DNA from 2 places in the Burkholderia sp. APQ4-4ca genome. Region 1 is predicted to be linked to the other one. Evidence: predicted binding sites of a transcription regulator. Region 1 holds the regulator's gene; the other holds the start of a gene.
The links. Region 1 encodes FNR, which switches genes on or off when oxygen is low (the NO sensors DNR and NnrR bind a similar motif). Its sites were predicted from a motif close to TTGATNNNNATCAA; they were not measured.
Positions count from the first base shown of each region.

Region 2: a site for FNR is predicted at 1,583-1,596, ahead of adhP (alcohol dehydrogenase AdhP). Genes of this name have one in related genera too.

Region 1 is NZ_JBYQCG010000241.1:10,059-15,011, reverse strand. Features, by position in the region: gene AC3IFE_RS31360 (DUF3005 domain-containing protein) at 84-491, shown strand; gene AC3IFE_RS31355 (universal stress protein) at 1,010-1,477, shown strand; gene fnr (fumarate/nitrate reduction transcriptional regulator Fnr) at 1,581-2,327, shown strand; gene AC3IFE_RS31345 (LysR family transcriptional regulator ArgP) at 2,376-3,269, opposite strand; gene AC3IFE_RS31340 (LysE/ArgO family amino acid transporter) at 3,379-3,999, shown strand; gene AC3IFE_RS31335 (aldo/keto reductase) at 4,347-4,953, shown strand, end outside.
Region 2 is NZ_JBYQCG010000072.1:347,572-352,524, forward strand. Features, by position in the region: gene AC3IFE_RS07590 (TonB-dependent receptor) at 1-1,226, opposite strand, end outside; gene adhP (alcohol dehydrogenase AdhP) at 1,655-2,683, shown strand; gene AC3IFE_RS07600 (sialidase family protein) at 2,754-4,199, opposite strand; gene AC3IFE_RS07605 (MarR family winged helix-turn-helix transcriptional regulator) at 4,665-4,953, opposite strand, start outside.

The DNA.
Region 1 (4,953 bases):
GCGATCGCCCGCGCGCCTTTTCCCGTCGTGCCCGGAACGGGATTTGCTTCGATCCGGAGCGTGTCGCCGCCAGGAGAGCCGCGATGGAATCATCCGCTCAAACACGTCGTGCGCATCCGCGCAGCATCGAACTCGACAACGACGACACGCACGACAGCACGGTCGACACCGACGGCAAGCACCGCGAAGCGTCGCGGCTCGCCGGCGTCGGGCCGATCTCGCCGGACCAGATCACACGCAGCAACGCGTCGCTCGTCAATGCGATGCCGGAAGCCGGCGACGGTTTGGCCGGTTTCGACAGCCGCCCCGACGGCAACCATCCGGCGTTCGCGCTGCGCGCCGGCTACATGGTGATCGAGAAGGGCTTCGACGCGCCGTCCGCGGGCGACACGCCGTTCGGTCCCGCTCATCGGATGTACGGCAGCGCGTACTGGCCCGACCATGGCCGCCGGCCGGAGCGCGTCATCGAGTTGACCGTCGTGCCGAGATAGCCCGCGCGACGTTTGAATCGATCGTTCGTTTGGGAACCGCCATCGGCCGATGACGATGACCGATGGCGGTGCATTCGCGCGCGACCGGACCGCGGGCCGAGACGTGCTCGCACGATGTCGCGGTAAACGATTCCGCGTATTGGCATCGGGATTCGCAATCATGCATGCCGCGCATCGTGTCGACGCACATGCGTTGATCGAAGTCATGGCGTCACGGCGCGATTTCGATTGAATGGCGCTACGTGCGCCGCATCGGCATGGTTGCCATGCCGGGTCGATGCGCGCGCATGCGTTTTCGCCGACGACGCAGCCGAACCATACGACACGCATCGCGCGATGCATCACGCGTGGCGCGCATGGCCACGCACGGCCGGCACAGACGGCGCGATCGCACGGCACGGCAGGCGCCTCGCTGCATGATCGCGGCCGTTGGTTTACCCTGCCTCGCAGCGTGGCGCATTGCCCGGCCCGATCGGCCATCCGGCCGACTTCGTTTCAACCCGCCATTCGGAGACACTATGTACAAGCGTATTCTGGTTGCCGTCGACGGCAGCGACACGTCCCGCCATGCGTTCGATGCCGCGCTGGCGCTCGCGAAAGCGCACGGCGCGGAGCTGCAGCCGTTCTACGTCGTCGAGAACGCCGCGATCTACTACAACGTGCCCGGCTACGATCCGTCCGTGTTGCGCGATCAGCTCGTCGCGCAGGGCAACGCGCTCGCGCAGGATTTCGCGAAGCTGATGCAGGCTGCCGGCGTGAAAGGCGAAACGCGGCTGAACGAAGCGACGTCGATCAACGACGTATCGTCGCTGATCCTCGACGGCGCGAAAGCGTTCGGCGCCGATCTGCTCGTGCTCGGCACGCACGGCCGCCGCGGCTTCCGCCGCCTCGTGCTCGGCAGCATTGCCGAACAATGCGTGCGCCACGCGACGCTGCCGGTGCTGCTGATCCCGGCGGCCGCCAACGCGGACGAGCCGGCTGCCTGAGCGGCGTTCGGCACGCGCGGCCGGTCGCGACGTTTTGTCACCCGACAGCGGCAACTTGCGGTGGGACAATGATTTCGTCGATCCAATGCCGGAGTAAACGATCATGCTGACGCCCGTCGCCACCCGCCCCGCCGCCGTGCCCCATACCGGCAGCTGGGCTCCCCGCCAGGCCGCACACTGCTCGTCGTGCGCGATGCGGCACCTGTGCATGCCGCAGGGCCTCGCGCCCGAAGCGCTCAGCCGCCTCGAGTCGGTCATCTGCGCGGCACGCCCGGTCAAGCGCGGCGAAGCGCTGTTCCGCGAAGGCGACGCATTCGACAACCTGTACGCGGTGCGCTCGGGCTCGTTGAAAACCGTCGCGACGCGCCATGACGGCCGCGAACAGGTCACGGGCCTGCATCTCGCCGGCGAAGCGCTCGGCCTCGACGGCATCTGCGACGATACGCACCCGCGCACCGCGGTCGCGCTGGAAGACAGCTCGGTCTGCGTGATTCCGTACAGCGCGCTCAAGGCGCTGTGCTCGGAAGCCGGCTCGATGCAGTTGCGCATGCACAAGCTGATGAGCGAGCAGATCGTGCGCGAAACGTCGCAAACGATGCTGCTCGGTTCGCTGAATGCCGAAGAGCGCGTCGCCGCTTTCCTGCTCGACGTGTCGTCGCGCTACCTGAAGCGCGGCTACTCGCCGTCGGAATTCAACCTGCGGATGACGCGCGAGGACATCGGCAGCTATCTCGGCATGACGCTCGAAACGGTCAGCCGCACGCTGTCGAAATTCCAGAAGCGCGGCCTGATCGAAATGCAGGGCCGTCACGTGCAGATCATCGACTTCGACGGCCTGCAGCACGTCTGATGCCGCCCGGCGCGCACCGCGTGCGCGCCGCCTGCGTCACGTCGCCGGTCAATCGAGAAACAGCGCGGCGCGCGCCTTCAGCGCCGCGCTGAAATCGTCGAGCCAGCCGATCGACAAACGCCAGCTCTGCCAGTACAGATCGATGTCGATGGTTCGCCCGCGCGACATGTCGATCAATTCACCCGCCGCCAGCTGGCGGTCGACCATTCGGTCCGGGCACATCCCCCATCCCAATCCCGTTTCGCATGCGCGCAGATAGCCCGCGACGTGCGGTATCCAGTGCTGCGGCGGATCGAGATCCGCGCGCGTCACGCGCCGGATGAAACGCGCCTGCAACCCGTCCTTCGGATTGAACATCACGCACGGCGCGCGGCGCAGCGCATCGCGCGTGATTCCCGCGTCGAAATAGCGTGCGTAGAACGCCGGCGAGCATACCGCGCGATAGCGGATCCGCCCGAGCCGCTCCGAGCGGCACCCCTGGATCGGCTCGGCCTGCGCGGTCACCGCGCCCTGCACGCTGCCGTCGCGGATACGCGACGCCGTGTAATCCTGATCGTCGATCACGAGGTCGAGCAGCGTCTCGCGCTCGGTGCAAAACGGCCCGACCGCGTCGATGAACCACGTCGCGACACTGTCGTCGTTGACGGCCACGCGCAACGTCGGCCACGCGCTCGCGATCTGGCCCGGCAACGCGGGCATCCGGCCGCCCAGCTCGGCTTCCAGCAGTTGCACGCGTTCGGTATGCCGGCACAACAGCGCGCCCGACGTGGTGGCGACGCACGGCTGCCCGCGCTTGACGAGCACGCTGCCGACCCGTTCCTCCAGCAGCTTCACGCGCTGCGACACGGCCGACGGCGTGACGTTCAGCTCCTTGGCCGCCCGCTCGAACGAGCCGTGCCGGATCACCGCCGCGAGGGCATCGAGCAACGCGTAGTCGAGCATTAGATTTCCTTAATCCACATTAGGTGATTTAGCTTCTCTTATTCCCATACCGACCGCAGACTAGCGCTACCCGATTCATTCGTCTACTGCTTCCACGGCTGTCCCCCTCATGAACTGGCTCGCTTTTTCCCACGGCGCCGCACTGTGCGCGTCGCTCATCGTCACCATCGGCGCGCAGAACGCGTTCGTGCTGCGCCAGGGCATCATGCGCTCGCACGTCGGCAAGATCGTGCTGCTGTGCGCGGTGTCCGACATGATCCTGATCGGTGCTGGCGTCGGCGGCGCTTCGGTGCTCGTCGAGCGCTATCCGACCTTCGTTCACGCTGTGCTGTACGTCGGCCTCGCGTATCTCGCGTGGTTCGGCATCAATGCGCTGCGCCGTGCGTTCAAGCCTGGCCACGACACGCTCGACGTGCGCGGCGACGCCGTCGCGCCGCCGCCGCAGGGCGCGCTCGCGATCGTGCTGATGACGCTCGCGTTCACGTGGCTCAACCCGCACGTGTATCTCGACACGTTCCTGCTGATCGGCACGGCCGGCGCGCGCGAGCCGGAAGGCGCACGGCTCGCGTTCGCGATCGGCGCGATGACGGTCAGCATCGTGTGGTTCCTCGGGCTCGGCTATGGCGCGCGTTTGCTGGCGCCGTGGTTCCGCAAGGCGGTCGCGTGGCGCGTGCTGGATGGTGCGATCGGCAGCATGGTGCTGTTCCTCGCGGCGGTGCAGTTGCGCTGACCGAACCGTCCGCGCACGGGCGGCCGCGTGCCGTCCGGCTTTCCCTCCGCGTCGGCGCCCCGCCCGCGCAATCTGCGTGTTCCCGTCGCGCACGTCGCCGCAAAAATTCGCTCCCGATCGAACTTAGCCACCCGGCGGACTCACGCAGCGGACACGGCCTCCGTCATCTGCCGCAATCCGTCCACCATCGCGACGTTACCGCGCCTGCACGAATCGAAACGATCGGCGAGAATGTCCGGTGTCCCGCGACCACGGCGGAACCGCCCCGCGCATCCTGCCGTCCCGCCGCGATCGCCTCGACCCATCCCGCAGTTCAATCCCGTTACCTGCAGTTATCGGAGAGGAACATGGCCCATCGCACCCTCGGTACATCAAGCATCCAGGTTTCGCCGCTCGCGTTCGGCGGCAACGTCTTCGGCTGGACCGTCGACGAGAACGCATCGTTCGCGTTGCTCGACGCACTCGCCGACACCGGCATCAACTTCATCGACACGGCCGACGTCTATTCGGCCTGGGCGCCCGGCAACCACGGCGGCGAATCGGAAACGATCATCGGCAAGTGGCTGAAGCGCTCCGGCAAGCGCGAGCAGGTCGTGATCGCGACCAAGGTCGGCCTGCTCGGCACGCGCGCGGGGCTGTCGAAAGACAACATCCTGAAGGCCGTCGACGATTCGCTGCGCCGCCTGCAGACCGACTACATCGACCTGTATTTCTCGCATCGCGATCTGGCCGACACGGCCCCGCTCGAAGAGACGCTCGGCGCCTATCAAACGCTGATCGACGCGGGCAAGGTGCGCATCATCGGCGCGTCGAACTACAGCGGCGCACGCCTGCGCGAAGCCGCCGCCATCAGCGCGCGCGACGGACTGCCCGCCTACCAGGTCATCCAGCCCGAATACAACCTGCTCGATCGGGCCGACTACGAACGCGATCTCGAGCCGGTCGTGCGCGAGC
Region 2 (4,953 bases), on a different contig from region 1:
ACGTGCTCGAAGCGGCCGCCGAGGCTCAGCTTCAGCGCGGGAACGACCTGCCATTCCTCGAGGCCGAACAGCGCGACGCTGTTGGTGCGCGTGGACGGCACGAGCATTTCGTCACCGAGGGCCGAGAACGTGTTCTGGCCGAACTGCACGCCGATCGCGCCTTCGAATGGCCCGATCTTGCGATGGCGCGCCTCGATGCGCGCCTCGTAGCCGCGGTTGCGGAAGGTGGTCGCCGTCTCGCCATTGTCGACTTCCTTGTGGCGGTAGTCGGTGTACGCGAAATCGAACTTCAGCTTCGTGAACGGCCCGCTCAGGTTGCGTACCTCGGACGCGAACGCGAGGCGTTCCTGGCGCATCCGCAGCCGCACGTCGCTTTCCGCGACGGAGCCGTAGTTCGATTCGTAGCCGCTGTACGAGAGGCCGGCGAAGCCGTCCGCCCACGTGTACGACGCGCCGACCGCGCCGCCGTGCACGCGCCCGTCGCTGTTCGGCACGTTGCCTTCCGGTTGCGGCGTGTCGGGGCCGTCGATCGCGCGTTGCTGGCTGCTGCGCGCGTAGCCGGGAATCCGCAGCTTGCTCGTTTCGCGGTCGAACGCATCGACGTGGAACGCGAAGCGGCCGTTGCCGCCTTCGACTTGCGCGGCCCCCGCGCGCACCGAATTCGCGCCGCCATAGCGCGCGTCGAGCGCGCCGGTCACGCCTTCGATCGCCTCGCGCGGAATCCGGTTGTCGATCGTGTTGACCACGCCGCCCACCGCGTTGCCGCCGTACAGCAGCGCGGCCGGGCCGCGCACGATCTCGACGCGCTCGATCGACAGCGGATCCTCGGGCACCGCATGGTCGTACGACAGCGACGACGCGTCGTAGGCCGCGACGCCGTTCTGCAGCAGCCGGATCCGGTCGCCGTCCATCCCGCGGATGATCGGACGGCCGACCATCGGCCCGTAGGTGGTGGTCGACACGCCGGGCAACCCGTTGAGCGTTTCGCCGAGCGAATCGGCCTGGCGGCGCGTCAGCGCATCGCCCGAAAGCTGGACGGTCGGCGCGATCAGTTCGGTGTCGCCGAGCGGGTTCGCGGTCACGAAAATCGGCGCGAGCGGCGCGGCGGCCGGCGTGGGTGTGCCGGACGCGGCGGGCGCATCGGCCTGCGCATGAGCCGCGGCGGCGAACAGGATCAACGACAGGGACGAGAGCGGGCGAAGCGGTAAGCGAGGAAGGTCGCGCATGGTCGGTGAATCGGTTGGAATCGGATCGGATAACGAGCGATGCGGGTCACCGCTGGATACGATATATTGTTGCGTATGTGACGCGCAATGACCCGTTGGAACATCGCTCGGCGAGGCCCGGCCACCTGGGTTCGGACGGCGTCAGGCGGACGAGCACGCGAAATGATATGTTATATCATTTCAAATTCCAAGCCGAATGGCGGGATTCCGTCGGCTTTCTGTCGGATCGGTGAAATGGTCGCGTGGGCGGCGAAGCGGCGTGCGTGCGCTGGGTCGGGCTTTCGCGCCGCACGACGCCCACGACGCCGCTCGTGGCGAAGCCATGTCGGCCGTTGCATCCGATCCGTTCCGATGCGTTGACGCGTATCAACGTGCGCCGATGCCGAAACCGGATACTGGGTCGCTCATCGACCAGACAGGAGCAACGCATGACCCAGACCATGAAAGCGGCCGTGGTACACGCGTTCGGCGAGCCGTTGCGCATCGAGGAAGTCCCGATCCCCGCACCGGGGCCGGGCCAGATTCTCGTCAACATCAAGGCGTCGGGCGTCTGCCATACCGATCTGCACGCGGCCGACGGCGACTGGCCCGTCAAGCCGTCCCTGCCGTTCATCCCGGGCCACGAAGGCGTCGGGATCGTCGCGGCGGTCGGCGCGGGCGTCACCCACGTGCGCGAGGGCGATCGCGTCGGCGTGCCGTGGCTCTACACGGCTTGCGGCCATTGCGAGTACTGCAGCACGGGCTGGGAAACGCTGTGCCATGGCCAGCAGAACACCGGCTATTCGGTGAACGGCAGCTACGCGGAATACGTGCTGGCCGATCCCGATTACGTCGGCCAGTTGCCCGCGCAGGTGGCGTTCGACGAGATCGCGCCGATCCTGTGCGCGGGCGTCACGGTCTACAAGGGCATTCGCGTCACCGACACGCGGCCGGGCCAGTGGCTCGCGATCTCCGGCATCGGCGGTCTCGGGCACGTGGCCGTGCAATATGCGCGTGCGATGGGCCTGCACGTCGCCGCCATCGACATCTCGCCCGACAAGCTCGCGCTGGCGCGGCAACTGGGCGCGCACCTGACGATCGATGCGTCGGTCGACGACCCGGCGAAAGTGCTTCAGAAGGAAATCGGCGGCGCGCATGGCGTGCTCGTCACGGCCGTGTCGCGCAGCGCGTTCGCGCAGGCGCTCGGGATGGTCCGTCGCGGCGGCACGGTGGCGCTCAACGGCTTGCCGCCGGGCGATTTCCCGTTGCCGATCTTCTCGACCGTGCTGAACGGCATCACCGTGCGCGGGTCGATCGTCGGCACGCGGCGCGATCTGCAGGAGTCGCTCGATTTCGCGGCGGAAGGCCTGGTGCGCGCGCACATCCATCGCGACCGGCTCGCCAACATCAACGACGTATTCGCGAAGCTGCGGGAAGGGAAGGTCGACGGCCGCATCGTGCTGACCGACATGCATTGATGCCGTGAACGTGCGCATGCCGCCGCGCGACGCATGGCATCGCGGCGGCGGCGTGACGGTCATCCTCGCATCACGGCGCGAAGAATACGTCGGTGCGGTTCGTCAGGTTGCCCGCGTTGGTCTGGACGAAGAACGGATGGAACGACGACGACGGGAGCACGTCGAGCCCCTGGTAGTCGCCGATGAAGAACCCTTCGGCGTTGGGCGCGAGCTTCATGTCGAACGGGCCGCCGACGCGCCGCTCGTCGGCGAACGTGGCGCCGGCGTCGTGCGAGATCTTGCGCCAGAAGCCGGTCGGCAGCGTCGTCGTGTTGCCGGCCTGCAGGTCGCGGAAGTCGTAGTACGTGACCATGACCGCCCCCGTGTTGTCGACGCGCACCGACGGATTGAACGCGGGGCGCCCGGTCGGCGTGTTCGCCTGTTGCGGCGCGCTCCAGGTCGCGCCGCCATCCTTCGACGTCGATAGCGCGATCTCGTCGTACGCGCCGCCGTTGAAGCGGCTGTCCTGCCACGCGACGTAGAGCTGCCCGGATGCCGGGTCGATCGCCGGCTCCGGAATGATGTCGCCGGTGCGCACGGGTTCACCGGTGTTCGGATCCGTGACGCCGGCCGTCTGCAGCCCCGCGATGATCCGCGGTTTGGTCCACGTCGCGCCGTCGTCGGTCGACTTGACGAACGCGACCTTGCCGGCCGCCTTGTTGAACGGCTGCTGGATCAGGTCGAAGAAATCGTAGAGCGTGCCGCTCTTTGGATCGACGACGATCTGGTTGCCGATCGTCTGCTGGCGCGACGGCACGTCGACGATGACCTTCGCGGCGCTCCACGTCTTGCCGCCGTCGGTCGTCTTCGAGAACAGCGTCGGCCCGCGGTACGCCTGCGTGTGCAGGTTCGCGTACGGGTTGCCGTTCGGCAGTTCGAGGCGGTCCCATACCGCATATGCGGTGCCGGCCTTCAACGGGTTGGCGGTCACCGATTCCTTGTCGTTGAAGAACTGCGTCGTCGGCTCGTCGTTCGCGATCAGCACGGCCGGGTTGCTCCACGTCTGCCCGCCGTCGGTCGACACCGACGCGCCGACCGCGTTGGCGTTGTTCGACTGATTGAACGAGATCGACACCGAGTAAGCGGTGCCGTCCGGCCCGAACGAGACCCACGGATCGGACGCACGTTCGTACTTGAGCCCGCCCGGCGCGCAGGCGCTGAACGGCTGCGGCGTGCGCGCCCAGGTTGCGCCCGCATCGAACGTGTAGCCGGCGACGAGCCCGTGGGCGCCGCCGTTCGACCAGCGGTCCTGCTGCCACACGCCGATCATGTTGTTCGGGTTCGCCGGGTTGACCGCGAGCCACGGTTCGACTTCTGCATTCACGTAGTTGGTGCCGGGGCCGCCGATGGTGCACGCGGCGAACGGGCTCGGGCCGGACACGACGACGGGCTCGGCATGCGCGGCGGCAGCGGCGGCCAGCGCCATCGCGGCGGACAGGCGGGTGACAAGCGGATGGGACACGATCATGCGTCGCATGGACGACTCCTCGGTGAGGTGCGAACGCGATGGCGGGGCACGACGAGACGACGCGAGCCGGGGCGCGGTCAATCGTGCCGCGCACGTCGTGACGTGCCATTCAGCGTGCCGCTTCAGTCATCGCCATCCGCGTGCGCTGGATGCCGCCAGCGCTTCGGTTAAGACTCCTCTTCGTTTTCAATGCTTGTCGGGTGTGTCTGCGATGTCGACCCGACGGGAACGCCAGTCCGGGCATGCGACGAATGTGTCGAAGTGGATTGCAATGTAGGCGATTCGAATGTCGCGCGACAGGCGGTTTTTTGTAACAGGACGTAGCCGGAAAGCGTTGCCGGAAGCCGGTGGCCGGCACGCAAGATTTGCCGTTGCATTTGCCGTTGCAGCGGCATGAAAGTCGAATCGAAGACGCGAATCGCAATCGCTTGCGATGGAGGCCGGCGCGCGCCGGTCGCGAGCGCGATGCGCTGTTCAGCGCTCCGCCGGAAACCGCTCCTGCAATGCGTGCAGCCAGCGCGCGACGACGTCGAGTTCGTCGTCGGAGAAGCCGTCGCACAGCTTGCCGTTGAGTTCGCGCAGCAGCACACGCGCACGCTTGAGTGCCGCGTGGCCTTCGTCGGTCAGGTACAGCCGCGTTGCGCGGCCGTCGTCCGAATCGGCGTGACGCGTAATGAGGCCGGCCTTCGCCATCCGGTCGGCGAGCCCCGTCATCGCGGAGGGCGCAAGCTGCAATGCGGCGCCGACTTCGCCGATCAGCGCG